Regions from separate parts of the Shewanella sp. 4t3-1-2LB genome, predicted to be linked through region 2. Evidence: predicted binding sites of a transcription regulator. Region 2 holds the regulator's gene; the other holds the start of a gene.
The links. Region 2 encodes MetJ, which represses methionine synthesis genes. Its sites were predicted from a motif close to TAGACGTCTAGACGTCTA; they were not measured.

Region 1 (7,120 bases), on a different contig from region 2:
ACTGTCTGCGGTGACGGCCAGCCCGTGCTCGTCAAAACCACCGGTCAGCCAGACGCTGGTGATCATCGACAACACTATTGCAACCGACAATGGCAGGTAGAGCGACAACAGCCACAACACCAGTGCTGACAAACCGCCCACCAAGGTTCCGACCAACCCATAATAACGGCTGGCGCGATTGATGGTATCGTTGTCAGGACTGGTGCGTCGCAATAACGGAATACGGGTAAAAAAGCCAACGGCAATGACAAACAGCCGTAGCTGCTCCAGCCAGAAAGCCCATTTACCCATTAATTTGCTCCCGTTCCGTTGCTGTTACTGGCATCAACACCATCTACAGCCGCCATTTCATTGTAGAAGTTCACCGCAGAGTGCAGCAGTGGCATCGCCAGCGCAGCACCGGAGCCTTCACCCAGACGTAAATTCAGATGCAGCATAGGATGTGCATCTAGCCGTGCCAGCAATTGCTTATGGCCATAGACCGCCGACTGATGTGCAAAAATCAGATATTCACGGACACCTGGAGCCAATTTTACCGCCGCCAATGCCGCTACCGATGAGGTAAATCCGTCGACCACGACAGGCACGCCAAACTCCGCAGCGGCCAACATGGCACCAGTCATCTGCACAATTTCGTAGCCACCGAGGCAAGCCAAAACCCGCACAGGATCTGTCAGATTGGCATAGTGTAGCTGCAAAGCACGCTCCACTATCATACGCTTGCGTTTTAGCGCTTCTTCATCAATACCTGAGCCGCGGCCAGTACATTCTGCGACCGGAATACCGGTGAGCGCGGCCATGACTGCAGAAGCTGAGGTAGTGTTACCAATGCCGATTTCCCCAACTGCCAACATATTGCTGCCGTTATAGATATGGCGCTTCACCAGTTCTTTCGCCATCCGGAAACCTTCAAAGACGGTTTCAATAGACATGGCTTCTTCTTGATGTATTGGTTTAGTGGCATCACCTAGACGCTGATTAACGACCTGGGGTAGTGCCAACTGATGACGGGTACCACAGTCAATCACTTCCAGTTCCAGGCCATTCTGGCGGCAAAATACGTTAATTGCCGCACCACCTTTGACAAAGTTCTCAATCATTTCGGAAGTGAGTTCACTGTCACCCACTGATACGCCGAAATCGGCTACGCCATGATCAGCGGCAAAGACCAGCATCACCGGCTTCTTGATGGCAAGTTTATCTTCAGGAGATTTAAACTGGATACGTGCCAGCTTCAGGGCGACTTCTTCCAGCTTGCCGAGCGAACCACGTAACTTGGTTTTATGGTGGATCCGCGATTTGATGGCATCATCAAATGCGTGATTGACGGGAGTTACCGAATACATAATAGCTTGACCTTAATCTAGGTTAATACTGTCTGCGCTGATGCAGAACAGCCAAAAAAAATACACTGCCGATTGCCGACGTAATAATGCCGACCGGTAGTTCCTGGGTGGGTAACAGGCTGCGCGCTACCACATCTACCCACACCATAAATAACCCGCCTGCCAGTGCCGTTAGCATCATTGGATGCCTTCCCGGCAACAGCAAACGCAGCAGATGGGGCACCATCAGCCCCACAAAACCTATACCACCGCACTGTGCCACCAGTGTTGCAGTAATCAGTGAACACAATAACAACATTCCCAGTCGCATCTGCATCACCCTAACCCCCAAGGTGTGCGCGGTCTCATCGCCGCTCAGCATTGCTAGGATTTGTCGTCGGTAACCGACTATCAGTACCAGTGCCACCAAAACCACCACCACCGGCATCCACAGTGTGTTCCAGTCGGCTCGAGCAAAACTGCCCAAGGTCCAGAACAACAATGATGCGGTCGCCTGTGGCGTGGAAAAATACAATAATAGGCTGGTAAAGGCACCGAACATAAAAGACACCGCCACGCCGGATAATAACAAGCGTTCTACCTGACGTTCTGCCTGGCTCCCTGCCATTATCAGTACCAACAATACTGACAAACAGGCACCGGCAAATGCCCCTAATGGTAACGATACCCACGCCAGCCAAGTGCCACCGAGTAGCGTCATTGCCAATACGCCACCGAAAGACGCACCGGCACTGATGCCAAACAGATATGGGTCAGCCAAAGGATTCCGGGTCACACTTTGCAGCACATAGCCACATAGCGCTAGACCACAGCCAGCAACAAACGCCAGCAACACACGCGGGAATCGCAACTCCCACACAATCCGTTGGTCGATAGCAGACACTTGCCCCATGCCTGCTATTTTGTGGCCCAATACCCGGGCGACTTCCAGTACCCCGATATTATCGGCAGCACCAAAAGCGGTCGCGGCTAGTGGCGTCACCAACAGCCCTAACAACACCACTAACCAGCAGCTCTGTAATCGCCTATCCACGCGTAATGGTGGGCTTTCACTTAGCGACATAAATCGCTCCGCTATCACGTCGAGCTGCATCAATTTCAACTTTATCCACCACTAACGGCGAATAACCATAAAAATACTGGATCAACGGTTTACCCGTCTGCGGATGCTGACTGATCCGGCTACAAACACCAAAGACATCACTCAGCCGCTGTTCTGTCAGCACTTCTGCTGCATCCCCCACTGCCACCACTTGTCCCTGATGCAATAACAGCAAGTTATCGCACATCGCTGCCGCCAAATTGAGGTCATGGATTGAGGCGATAACACTCACACCAAGACTTCTCACCAGTTCAAGGATCTGGATCTGATAACGGATATCCAGATGATTTGTTGGCTCATCGAGCAATAGCAATGCAGGTTTCTGCACAATAGCTCTGGCGATCAGCGCCCGCTGTTTTTCTCCGCCAGAGAGGTGCCGAAATACTTCATCCGCCAGCGAGCTCAGACCCACCTGAGTTAATGCTGCGGCAACAGCATTATTATCCTCTGCTGAATCGCGCTCGAAAAGTCTTTTATAAGGGGTCAGACCGGTTGCTACCAATTGTCGTAAACTTAGCTCTGACTGAGGTGGAGTATCCTGCAATACAACTGCAACCTGACGAGCAAAAACTTGCGGCGGCATACGGTTGATGTCTTCACCAAACAACTGGATATGACCGGTATCAGGCCGGATGTAGCGGTACAAACATCGCAGCAAACTGGATTTACCGGCGCCGTTAGGGCCTATCAGGCCCAGCACTTTTCCTTTGGTTAAACTAAAGCTGACACCAGACAGAATCGATTTTTCGGCTACCGACCAGCAAATATTATCAGCCTTCAGTGCCGGCTTCATAGGCCGTCTCCAGCAACTTCATCATCTCAGGCTCAATAGGCTAACAGGATATGGTAGTCTGCCGCCAGTAATTAGCGCGGCAGACCACTGGTGATGTTTATAATTGCCAGTGCAGTTTTGGTAGACATTGCCATTCGCCATCAACTTCATGGGCATCCACCACAATTTTCAGCAATGAACCATAAGGCAACTCTAGGCTGCTGAACACACCGCTCAATGGCGCCTGTCCCGGATTAAGCACTTCGCTAATAAGGGTGCGTATTACCCCGCCATGAGTGATCAACAAGGCATTGTCCTGCTGGCTACTCAGCAGTTCTTCTACCAAATCTTGCCAACCACGGTTAACCCGCTGGTACAGTTCATTCACGGTTTCGCCATGAGGCGGCGTATGATTAAGGGGGTCAAGGGCATAAGCCGCAGTGGCTTTAGGATAGTCGGCCTGCAGCGCGACCATAGATTTACCGTCCCACTCACCAAAATTCAGTTCCTGCAACCAGTTAGCGGTCTGTAGCGGACGTTCAAAAAACTCCGGCATTTCGCTGGCAAGACTGTCGGCAAATAGGCTGCAACGCTGTAATGGTGAACTTAATAACAGCAATTTGCCTTCAGGCAGATGATTACACAGCTCACGCCAAGCGTTCCACATCTGCTCTTGTCCCTGTTCGCTCAGTGGCGAATCGGTACGGCCTCTTAGAATCTCGCCATCGGCGCAGTTGCCGTGGCGCATCAAATATACTGTCAATTTTCTGTAGCAGGACATGATGGTTCCTTCGATTTAACTACCCGGGCTAAAGGGCAACATTTTCACCTTGCCGCAGAACGTTGTAATCCTTATTATGGACGTCTATACGTATAAACATCCAAAACAGCCCTGTAGTTATTCCGCAGCCATACTATGATGCTCGTTTACTGTCATAATCACAGTAATGTGATCTGGATCATAACTCAATTTTAAAAGTTTGTATTTGTTAATTTTTATTTTAGTAATAGGTAATTAAGGCTTCGAATGATTAACACTTCTTCCACCGTTGCAGCCCGACAAATTCATGATGCGCTGGCGCAACGAATTTTGATTATCGACGGTGCGATGGGCACCATGATCCAGAGCTTCAAGTTGGAAGAAGCCGATTATCGTGGCGAGCGTTTCCGCGACTGGCACTGTGATGTCAAAGGTAATAATGATCTGTTGGTATTAACTCAGCCACAGATCATCAAGTCGATTCACCGCCAATATCTGCAAGCCGGTGCCGATATTATTGAAACCAACAGTTTCAACGCTACCACCGTCGCCATGGCGGATTATGACATGCAGGCGTTGGTCAGCGAAATTAACGAACACGCGGCCCGACTGGCACGAGAGGCCGCCGATGAAGTTGCTGCAGCTACTGGGATTCCGCGTTATGTCGCCGGTGTTCTAGGCCCAACAAACCGTACCTGTTCCATCAGCCCCGATGTCAACGACCCAGGATTTCGCAATATCCATTTCGATGAGTTAGTGGCTGCTTACATACAAGCCACAGAAGCGCTTATCAAAGGCGGCGCGGATATACTGATGGTGGAAACCATCTTCGACACCCTCAATGCCAAGGCGGCGTTGTTTGCTATCGATGAAGTGTTTGAAAAGCTCGGCATACGACTGCCGGTGATGATTTCCGGTACCATTACCGATGCCTCCGGCCGAACCCTGACCGGCCAAACAACCGAGGCGTTCTATAACTCACTGCGCCATATCAAACCGCTGTCATTCGGCCTTAACTGCGCCCTTGGGCCAAAAGAATTGCGGCCCTACGTAGAAGAACTGGCGCGCATCTGCGAGACCTTTGTTTCGGTGCATCCGAACGCCGGATTGCCAAACGAATTTGGTGGCTATGATGAAACGCCGGCGCAGATGGCTGACGTGATTGGTCAATGGGCCAAAGAAGGGCTAGTCAACCTGGTGGGCGGTTGCTGCGGTACGACTCCGGCTCACATTAAAGCCATCCGTGAAGCCGTCAGTCAGCATCAACCACGGCAGTTGCCTGAATTACCCGTCGCCTGCCGCCTTGCCGGGCTGGAACCGCTAACCATAGATGCCAACAGTCTGTTTGTTAACGTGGGAGAGCGCACTAACGTCACCGGCTCGGCCAAGTTTTTGCGGTTGATTAAAGAGGGGCAATTTGAAACCGCGCTCGATGTGGCTCGCGAACAGGTAGAAAGTGGCGCGCAGATCATCGATGTCAACATGGATGAAGGCATGTTGGACGGCGTGGAGATGATGCAGAAATTTCTTAACCTCATCGCCTCTGAACCCGACATCAGCAAAGTGCCGGTGATGATTGACTCCTCTAAATGGGAAGTGATTGAAGCCGGATTAAAGTGCATCCAAGGTAAAGGCATCGTCAACTCTATCTCGTTAAAAGAGGGCGAGGCCACCTTCATTGCACATGCGCAACTGGTAAAACGTTATGGCGCAGCGGCGATCATCATGGCGTTCGATGAACAAGGCCAAGCCGATACCCACGCACGCAAAATCAATATCTGTACTCGTGCCTACCGCATATTGGTCGATAAGGTCGGCTTTCCGCCAGAAGATATTATTTTCGACCCGAATATTTTTGCCATCGCCACCGGCATTGAAGAACACGACAACTACGCGGTGGACTTCATCAATGCCGTGAAAGATATCAAGGCTACCTTGCCACACGCCATGGTGTCTGGCGGGGTGTCTAACGTGTCCTTCTCATTCCGCGGCAACAACCCGGTGCGCGAAGCCATTCATGCCGTGTTCCTGTATCACGCCATCAAGGCGGGGATGGACATGGGCATAGTCAACGCCGGTCAGTTGGCCATTTACGACGATATTGACGCGGAACTAAAACAGCGCGTCGAAGCAGTAGTATTGAATCTGCCATGTCCGGTTGCTGGCTCCAGCAATACCGAACAACTACTGGATATTGCCGAAAAATTCCGTGGTGGCCAAAGCGGAGCCAACAAGCAGGAAGACCAGGCGTGGCGGCACTGGCCCGTCAATAAACGGCTGGAACACGCACTGGTCAAAGGGATCACTGAATTTATCGATGAAGACACCGAGGAAGCACGTCTAGCAGCGACGCGTCCGCTCGATGTGATCGAAGGGCCGTTGATGGATGGCATGAATGTGGTTGGCGACCTGTTTGGTGCCGGCAAGATGTTCCTGCCACAAGTGGTGAAATCGGCGCGGGTGATGAAAAAGGCTGTCGCCTACCTGAATCCGTTCATTGAAGCAGAAAAGGTGCAAGGCTCCAGCAACGGTAAAGTCTTGATGGTCACCGTTAAAGGCGATGTGCACGACATCGGTAAAAACATTGTCGGCGTGGTACTGGCCTGTAACGGTTATGAGGTGATTGACCTCGGGGTCATGGTGCCGGTAGAGCAGATCATCGAAACCGCCCGTAAAGAGCAGGTTGATATCATCGGTATGTCGGGGCTTATTACCCCCAGTCTTGACGAGATGGTGCATAACGTCAAAACCTTCGCCCGGGAAGGCCTGACCATTCCGGCGATTATCGGCGGTGCAACGACCTCAAAAATTCACACGGCGGTGAAGATTGCCCCGCACTATCCACATGGTGCCATTTATATCCCAGATGCTTCTCGCGCCGTACCTATGGTCAGTAAGCTCATCAATGACGAGACCCGTGCCCAGACCATCGCGAGTATTTATGCCGAGTACGACATGATGCGCGAGAAACGTCTGGCACAGACCAAACGCAAAACGCTGGTGCCATTGCAAGCCGCCCGCGACAACAAAGTGCAGCACGACTGGCAAGCCAATCCCCCCGTGAAGCCACAGCAATTGGGCATTCAGGTATTTGAGGATTATCCATTGGAAGATCTGGTGGAGCGCATCGACTGGACACC
Region 2 (7,120 bases):
TCGGCCTCGAAGCGTGTCTGCCAGTCAGTCACCGCAATACCTGCATTGCAAAACAGCGCCTTGCTGGAACTCGCCAACCCCACCAACACTACCTCAGCTTCCAACTGGCGATTAAGCTGCTGCGCGGATTTGCCATACAGCGTGACCCAGGCTTCACCGATATTGCCAACCCCCAGCAAAATAATACCGATACGTTTACGCGGGCCAGCACAGCGACGATGAACTTTCTGCGTCAGCAAGGCCACCTGCTGCTGCGGCACCAAGGTTACCAGACTCAGCGCATCCTGATACAAAAGCCGGGCTTCACGGCTCAACAGCCGAGCAAAACTGCGCCGATACTGTGCGGCGGCGGCACTCACCAAAGCCACCAAGCCAAAACCGCGATGGCTTTCGACGTCGCTGATCCCTAATGCCTCGGTTAACTGCTGCAGTAGCGCCAGCAACTGTTTACCTGACTCCAGCGTATAGGCCAATTCATGCTTTTGTTTACCCACTGACCAATGCGCTAAAGGTTGTAACCCGGCATGTTCCAGCGCTTCTAGCAAGTTTTCCCACGGCGATTGCAATTGCAAGGTGACCGTTAACACTTCATCAAGACTGGTCACCACTGGCGCGCTGGCAACATCGTTTTGCGGTGCCACCAGCGTAAAATCGGTTTGCGGCGCATAACTGGAGCGCACCGCCAGACTCACCTGCGTGTTATACAGCGGTTGCAGCGTACGGGAATGCAGTACCGGGGAACCGAGCCGTGCCAAGCGGTCTGCCTCTGCCAATGACATGTTTTGCAGTAATCTGGCGTCCTGAATTTTGTTGGGGTCGGCGTTAAACACCCCTTCTACGTCAGTCCAGATAGTGACCCGGTCAATATCGGCCAGACTGGCAATCAAGGTGGCACTGAAGTCAGAACCGTTACGCCCCAGCAACAACATTTCACCTGCCGGATTGGCGCAGATAAAACCGGTGATCACCAAACGTTCATCGGGATGCTGCTTGAGCATCTGTTGCACTTTGGCACGGGATTCTTCTACCCGAATTTTGGGTACTGCCGCCTCATCAGCGATAAGCAGACCGCGCGCATCAACGTTACAGGCGGCCACCCCAGATTCACGCAGCAACGCTGCCATCAGCCGGGCAGACCAACGTTCACCAAAGCCCACTACCTGATTGCATTGGTAGTCGCTACGCCCATCCAGCGCCAGCAAGCTCATCAGTGTCGCCCGGTCGTTGGCTAAGCGTTCCCGCAACTGCCGCGCCTGAGAATTACTCAATAGCTGCTCAATCAGGTTTTGCTGATAGTTCATCAGCACCTGCAACTCTTCCTGCCACAGTTGGCCTTGCTCACGCAGCGCTAACAACTTGTACAGGAAGTTGGTGGTTTTGCCTGCGGCAGAGACCACTATCAGATCATCAGGCCGCCCGTGGGTCAGCAGGATGTGGGCCACACGCCGGTAACAGTCAGGATCGGCAAGACTACTACCACCAAATTTATGTAAGTGACTACGTGCCATCAATTAATGCTCCCCAACTCAACAGGCGGCAACGGCTGCCAAACCGGCAGCGATATCGTCCAACAGATCTTGTGGATCTTCGATACCAACGGACAAACGAATCAGGGTATCTTTAATGCCCGCTTCAGCACGGGCGGCCGGCTCCATCGCGCGGTGAGTCATTGTAGCAGGGACTGCCACCAAACTTTCTACACCACCGAGACTTTCTGCGACCGAAAAATAACGTAACGCACCGAGAAATGCCGTTACCTGCGCTTCACCGCCCGTCAGCTCAAAACTGACCATAGCACCGAAGCCCTGCTGCTGTCTGGCAGCGATTTCGTGACCGGGATGTGTTGCTAATCCGGGATAATATACCTGCTGTACCTGGGCACTGTGTTGCAACAACTCGACGATTTTAGCGGCATTACTCTGATGCTGCTCAATGCGTAATGCCAATGTTCTTAAACCGCGCAATGTCAGATAGCTGTCAAACGCGCCGCCGGTCAATCCCAGCGTGTTCGACCACCAATGCAGTTGTTCCGCCAATGCAGGCTCTTTAGCGATCACCGCGCCACCGACCACGTCACTATGACCGTTGAGGTATTTAGTGGTGGAGTGCACCACGATATCGGCACCGAGCAGCAAAGGTTGCTGCAACGCGGGCGACAAAAAGGTGTTATCTGCCACCAGTAGCGCCCCAACGGCTTGGCAAGCAGCGGCGATGGCGGCAATATCAATGACTCGCAACAAAGGATTCGAGGGCGTTTCAATCCATACCATCTTCGGCTTACGGGCAATGGCCTGTTGCAGCGCTGCGGTATCGGTTTGATCCACTATTGCCAGTTGAAATTGACCCTTTTTCGCCAGATTGGTAAACAGTCGATAACATCCACCATAGCAGTCGTGTGGCACCACCAGCAGATCCTCGGGGCTAAGCAGGCTGACCACCAGCGTCACCGCCGCCATACCACTGGTGGTGATCACTGCCGGACAACCCTGTTCCAGTTCACCAATCGCATTACCAAGAATACTGCGAGTGGGATTACCGGAACGGCTGTAATCAAACTGCCTTGGCGTTGTGTGACCATCAAAAGCGTAGTTGGTTGAAAGATAGATGGGCGGAACCACAGCACCATGCTGGCTATCGGACTCAATCCCCTGACGGACGGCAATCGTCGCCATTTTCCGTGCTGTCATTTTTGGCTCCTCAAATGCTTTACAAGAAACACCATAAAGATGTCTGGATGGCTAAATTCTACCAACTCCCCCCTTGGCGTCAATAGGCATAAAGACGTTTAGACGTCCAAATGTATAGAATTCCATTTTTGTGATACAGTATTACGACCCGAGATTTGACTGTAGGGTGTAAGGGTTTAAAATCGGCAGCGAATTAGTGACATAGCAGGTGCAACATGACTGAATGGAATGGCGAATACATCAGCCCCTACGCTGAGCACGGGAAGAAAAACGAACAAGTAAAAAAAATCACTGTGTCTATTCCGCTGAAAGTACTGAAAGTGCTGACGGATGAACGCACTCGTCGCCAGGTCAACAACCTGCGTCATGCCACTAACAGTGAGCTGCTGTGTGAAGCATTTCTGCATGCCTACACCGGCCAGCCGTTACCCAACGATGAAGACTTGTCCAAAGATCAGCCCGACAGTATCCCGGCGGAAGCCAAGCAGATGATGGAAGATATGGGCATCGAATGGGAAGAAATGGAGTAAATGTGCCGTTTCCCAAGCCTTTCTCATTTTACTGACAGCCGGGAGTTTCCCGGCGTTACTTCGCTGTTATGTGGTCGTTGATCGATCCTGTTACCTTATTGCTGGCATCGCTGATTATTGTTATCGGTGCCGTGACGCAAAGTCTGTTAGGCTTCGGTCTAGCGGTCGTTTCTACCCCGCTACTTTATATTGTTGACCCGGAACTGGTGCCAGTACCGGTGATTATTCTGAGCTTTTCCATTGCGTTGCTAACACTGCTGCGCGAGCGCGGCAATCTGGAACTGGGCGGATTGCAATACGCATTGGCCGGACGGATTCCCGGCAGCTTGTTGGGGGTTACGTTGCTATTGGCGCCGCGCGCGGTGCTGGGCTTGATTATTGCGGCCATTGTTGGCGCGGCAGTAGTGATGAGCTTGAAGAAATTCAGCGTCGCCGTCACCCGTCGCAACCTGTTTATTGCAGGTGCCTTTTCGGGCATATTCGGGACGGTAGCAGGTATCGGTGGCCCGCCGATGGCATTGCTGCTCACGGGGCGCGAAGCCGGTAAATTCCGTGCGGCGTTGTCGGCATTTTTTATGGTGAGCACCTGTATCAGTCTGCTGATTTTGGCGCTGTCCGGTATGGTCAGTTGGCGCGATTTGTTGTTATCTGTGCTGTTATTACCGGCGGTAGTGCTGGGATTTCTCGCCTCAGGCATCTTGTTACCCCGAGTAGATAAACGCCGCACCCGCTTGCTGACATTAGCGCTGTGTGGCGCCAGCGCATTATTGCTAGCACTCAAATCCTTGTGGGCGTTGCTATCCTGACAACGCCCTTGTTGTTTCACCTAGAAGTGATACGAGGTCTGTAACGCGCCGCCGATAGCGTTATCGCTGCCAAACATCCCAGTCAAATCTAATCTAAAGAACTTGCCAATAGCGATACCCGTTCCCACTGAATAGATATCGGTGGTGACATCGTTGAGATCCTGGCGATAACCAAGTCGCAACGCTAGCCAGTCAGTGGCTTTCACTTCACCACCGACACGCCAATATTTCGGCCCTTCCAGCTCGGCAAACTTGTTGTTTTCCGTCAAGTCGATATCGCTGGTTAACATCACTGTCCGCCATTCATAAGCGATACCAGCAGTTACCATGGGTTTGATTTGGTAGGTTAATTGCTGGCCTTCGGAAACCATGGTCTGCATGTCTTGCTTCACCAAGTTGCGGCCACTGAGCCCCACGGTCAGCCCCGGCATGGGTTGCAGTGCGACCCCAACATCCAGGTTAAAACCTGTGTCATCGTTACGATAATCGTCACTGTCAAAATCATTAACATCAAAATTGTTGGCTGACACCGCATAATTGAACGTATCCAGCCGCTGCAATTTCGGCGTAATCCCGACGGTGAGCGGCATATTCGCCACAGTGAAGCCACTGCTCAGCGCCACACCGACATCAGAAACCGCCCCGGCAATCACGCGCCCTTGAGATGACAAATCATCCAGGGCTGGCGGATTTAGCGGATCCAGCGTACTCAATAACAACAGATCGGATGCACGGATATCGGCTAGCGCGAAACCATCCAGATAAGTCTTAGCGATAACGGCAACTGACATTCGCTTACTAGAGGGCAACACCACGGCAAATCCCAAGCCAGCACTGGCGTAAGCGCTATTGCCGACTAATGACTGTAGATTCCCCAATAGCTGATCGCGATAATGCAGCATTCCCTCAACATCGCGGTTATCTATCGCCAGTTCCAGAGCATCATAGTTGTCCTGCACATCATCAAATTTATCGACCATTTTGTCTTTATCGGCACCATCAGCACCTAAGGTTGGCAACAGCAGGCTCACGTCTTCGCTCTGGCGCTCCGTTAGGCTCAATAATGCCGGATTGATAAAACCCGCCACCATTCTGTCACCTGCCGCCACACCCGCACCGCCCATGGCATCGGTTCTGGCTTCATACACATCTTGCCCGGCCCATAGTGGCCCACAACTTAATGTAGTGGCGCATAGCAACGCCAGCATCTTCAGTTTCATCCCGCTTCTCCCCAGCCGCTGTTTGTTCAATTAAAGATAGTTGTTACCCAATGACTCTCCAGAAAAAGCGGCACAAAAAAGCCCCCGCTGAAGCGAGGGCTTTGATTTCCATCACATAAATGATTTACCCAAGATAACTTTGTCCCGCATACAGGATGAAGTGTCTTAGTGCCAGCACCCCGGTCAGGCTACACAACGCGCCTAGCAGCATGACACCTTTGCCATGACGTTGCTGCGCCGGTAACAGCAGCGATAACAGCGGTACACCAAAACCAACTGCCACCACCAATGTCCAGAACACCGCAGCCCAAGTGCCAGTTGTCAGTGATGCCAGTGCGGCAGCAGCAGCGCCACCCTTGAAGTACAGGCCACAAAACAGCATGAACAGGAACAGCATCTCGATGCCAACGACTGGCAGCTCAATACCGTGCATACGGCCAAGTTCATGATCATGCGCCGGAGTTCTGAACAGCAGTAGTGCTACAACTGCGTTGGCGGCTGCACCAGCAGAAATCCCTGACACCAAGAACAGCGCTGGCAGAATCGCGGTATTGAGCATCGGATAGATGTTCATCGCCGAGATCAGGAAACCGGTGTAAGCACCCACGATCACCGCTAGCGCAAACAACAACGTTTCTATTGGTTTTCTGAGACCATTCAGCACATCGGCCAGTCCTTGCAGGAAGCCCAAACCGATAGTTGCCAGTTGCCCCCGGAATACCACCAGTGCATACAGGAAGGTCAACGGAATAAAGACCAATAACGCCAACACCCCGATAGACATCACTGACGTGAAGTTATAGTTAACGAGGATCAACCAGAAATGGAACGGCCGAGTCAGGTCAACGACCAGACATAACATTCCCAGACAGATAGCCACGGGTGCAATGAGTGCAGCGGCCTTAAGGACGGGACTCTCCTCACGGTCGCCTTTTACCCAACGCATCGCGATGGCGATCAGTAAACTGCCTGCAGAAAGCCCGGCCAGAAACAGGTATACGGCAATCACCCAATGCCAGGTCACAGGATTGTACTGTGACATATCACCCCAGATATTGTTCATGCTTCAATCCCTCCTTTGCGGGCAGGAATACGATAAACCCTTGGTTGCGTACCAAGATGGACTTTTTCGCGATAGGTTGGCGCGCTGTTCAGCAGTTTGCTCACTTCGCTATTGGCGTCATTGGCATCGCCAAACACCAAGGCATTGGTGGGGCACACAGTGACACAGGCAGGTTGTTCGCCACGTGCTAGCCGAGTATCGGCACAGAAATTACATTTTTCAGCGGTGTGACTGACTGGGTTGATAAAGCGCACTTTGTAAGGACAGGCAGCGATACAATACTGACAGCCAACGCACTTATCTTGTTTAATCGACACGATACCGTCGGCAGTGACATACGCCGCTCCGGTGGGACACACCTTAACGCAAGGCGCATCTTCACATTGTTGACAAGACACTCGGTTATATTTGAAGTGCAATAATGGCACTTCACCAAATGGGCCTTCCACGCGAACCTGCAGACGGGTCACACCTTCGGGCACTTGGTTTTCACTGCGGCAGGCAACATTGCACGCCTGACAGCCGATGCATTTGTTTTCATCATGCACCATGACATATCTTTTGCTCATTGTCGGCCTCCCGTTATGCCTTTTCCAGTTTCACGCCAGTAGTGTGTACACACATACCGCATACAGGTGCTGTCGCATGCGGCAACAGATTGCCACAATGCAGCCCTTTGCCACTGGCACGGGTCAGTTCCTTGTTTTTTGAACCAAAGCCCATGTATGCAAATACGGTGTCTGGGCGAATGCCCTTAGTGACCAGCGCATGGCCGATTTCGCTGCCAACGCTAGACGTCAGACGGATGCTGTCA

Region 1: a site for MetJ is predicted at 4,079-4,096, ahead of metH (methionine synthase). Genes of this name have one in related genera too.

Annotation. Positions count from the first base shown of each region.
Region 1 is NZ_JAFNJD010000007.1:82,445-89,564, forward strand. It holds gene J3L11_RS04620 (adenosylcobinamide-GDP ribazoletransferase) at 1-291, opposite strand, end outside; gene cobT (nicotinate-nucleotide--dimethylbenzimidazole phosphoribosyltransferase) at 291-1,346, opposite strand; gene J3L11_RS04630 (iron ABC transporter permease) at 1,369-2,409, opposite strand; gene J3L11_RS04635 (ABC transporter ATP-binding protein) at 2,396-3,241, opposite strand; gene J3L11_RS04640 (histidine phosphatase family protein) at 3,339-4,001, opposite strand; gene metH (methionine synthase) at 4,248-7,120, shown strand, end outside.
Region 2 is NZ_JAFNJD010000034.1:2,344-9,463, reverse strand. It holds gene J3L11_RS12875 (bifunctional aspartate kinase/homoserine dehydrogenase II) at 1-1,508, opposite strand, end outside; gene metB (cystathionine gamma-synthase) at 1,527-2,687, opposite strand; gene metJ (met regulon transcriptional regulator MetJ) at 2,903-3,217, shown strand; gene J3L11_RS12860 (sulfite exporter TauE/SafE family protein) at 3,286-4,023, shown strand; gene J3L11_RS12855 (conjugal transfer protein TraF) at 4,044-5,243, opposite strand; gene nrfD (NrfD/PsrC family molybdoenzyme membrane anchor subunit) at 5,368-6,306, opposite strand; gene J3L11_RS12845 (4Fe-4S dicluster domain-containing protein) at 6,303-6,875, opposite strand; gene phsA (thiosulfate reductase PhsA) at 6,889-7,120, opposite strand, start outside.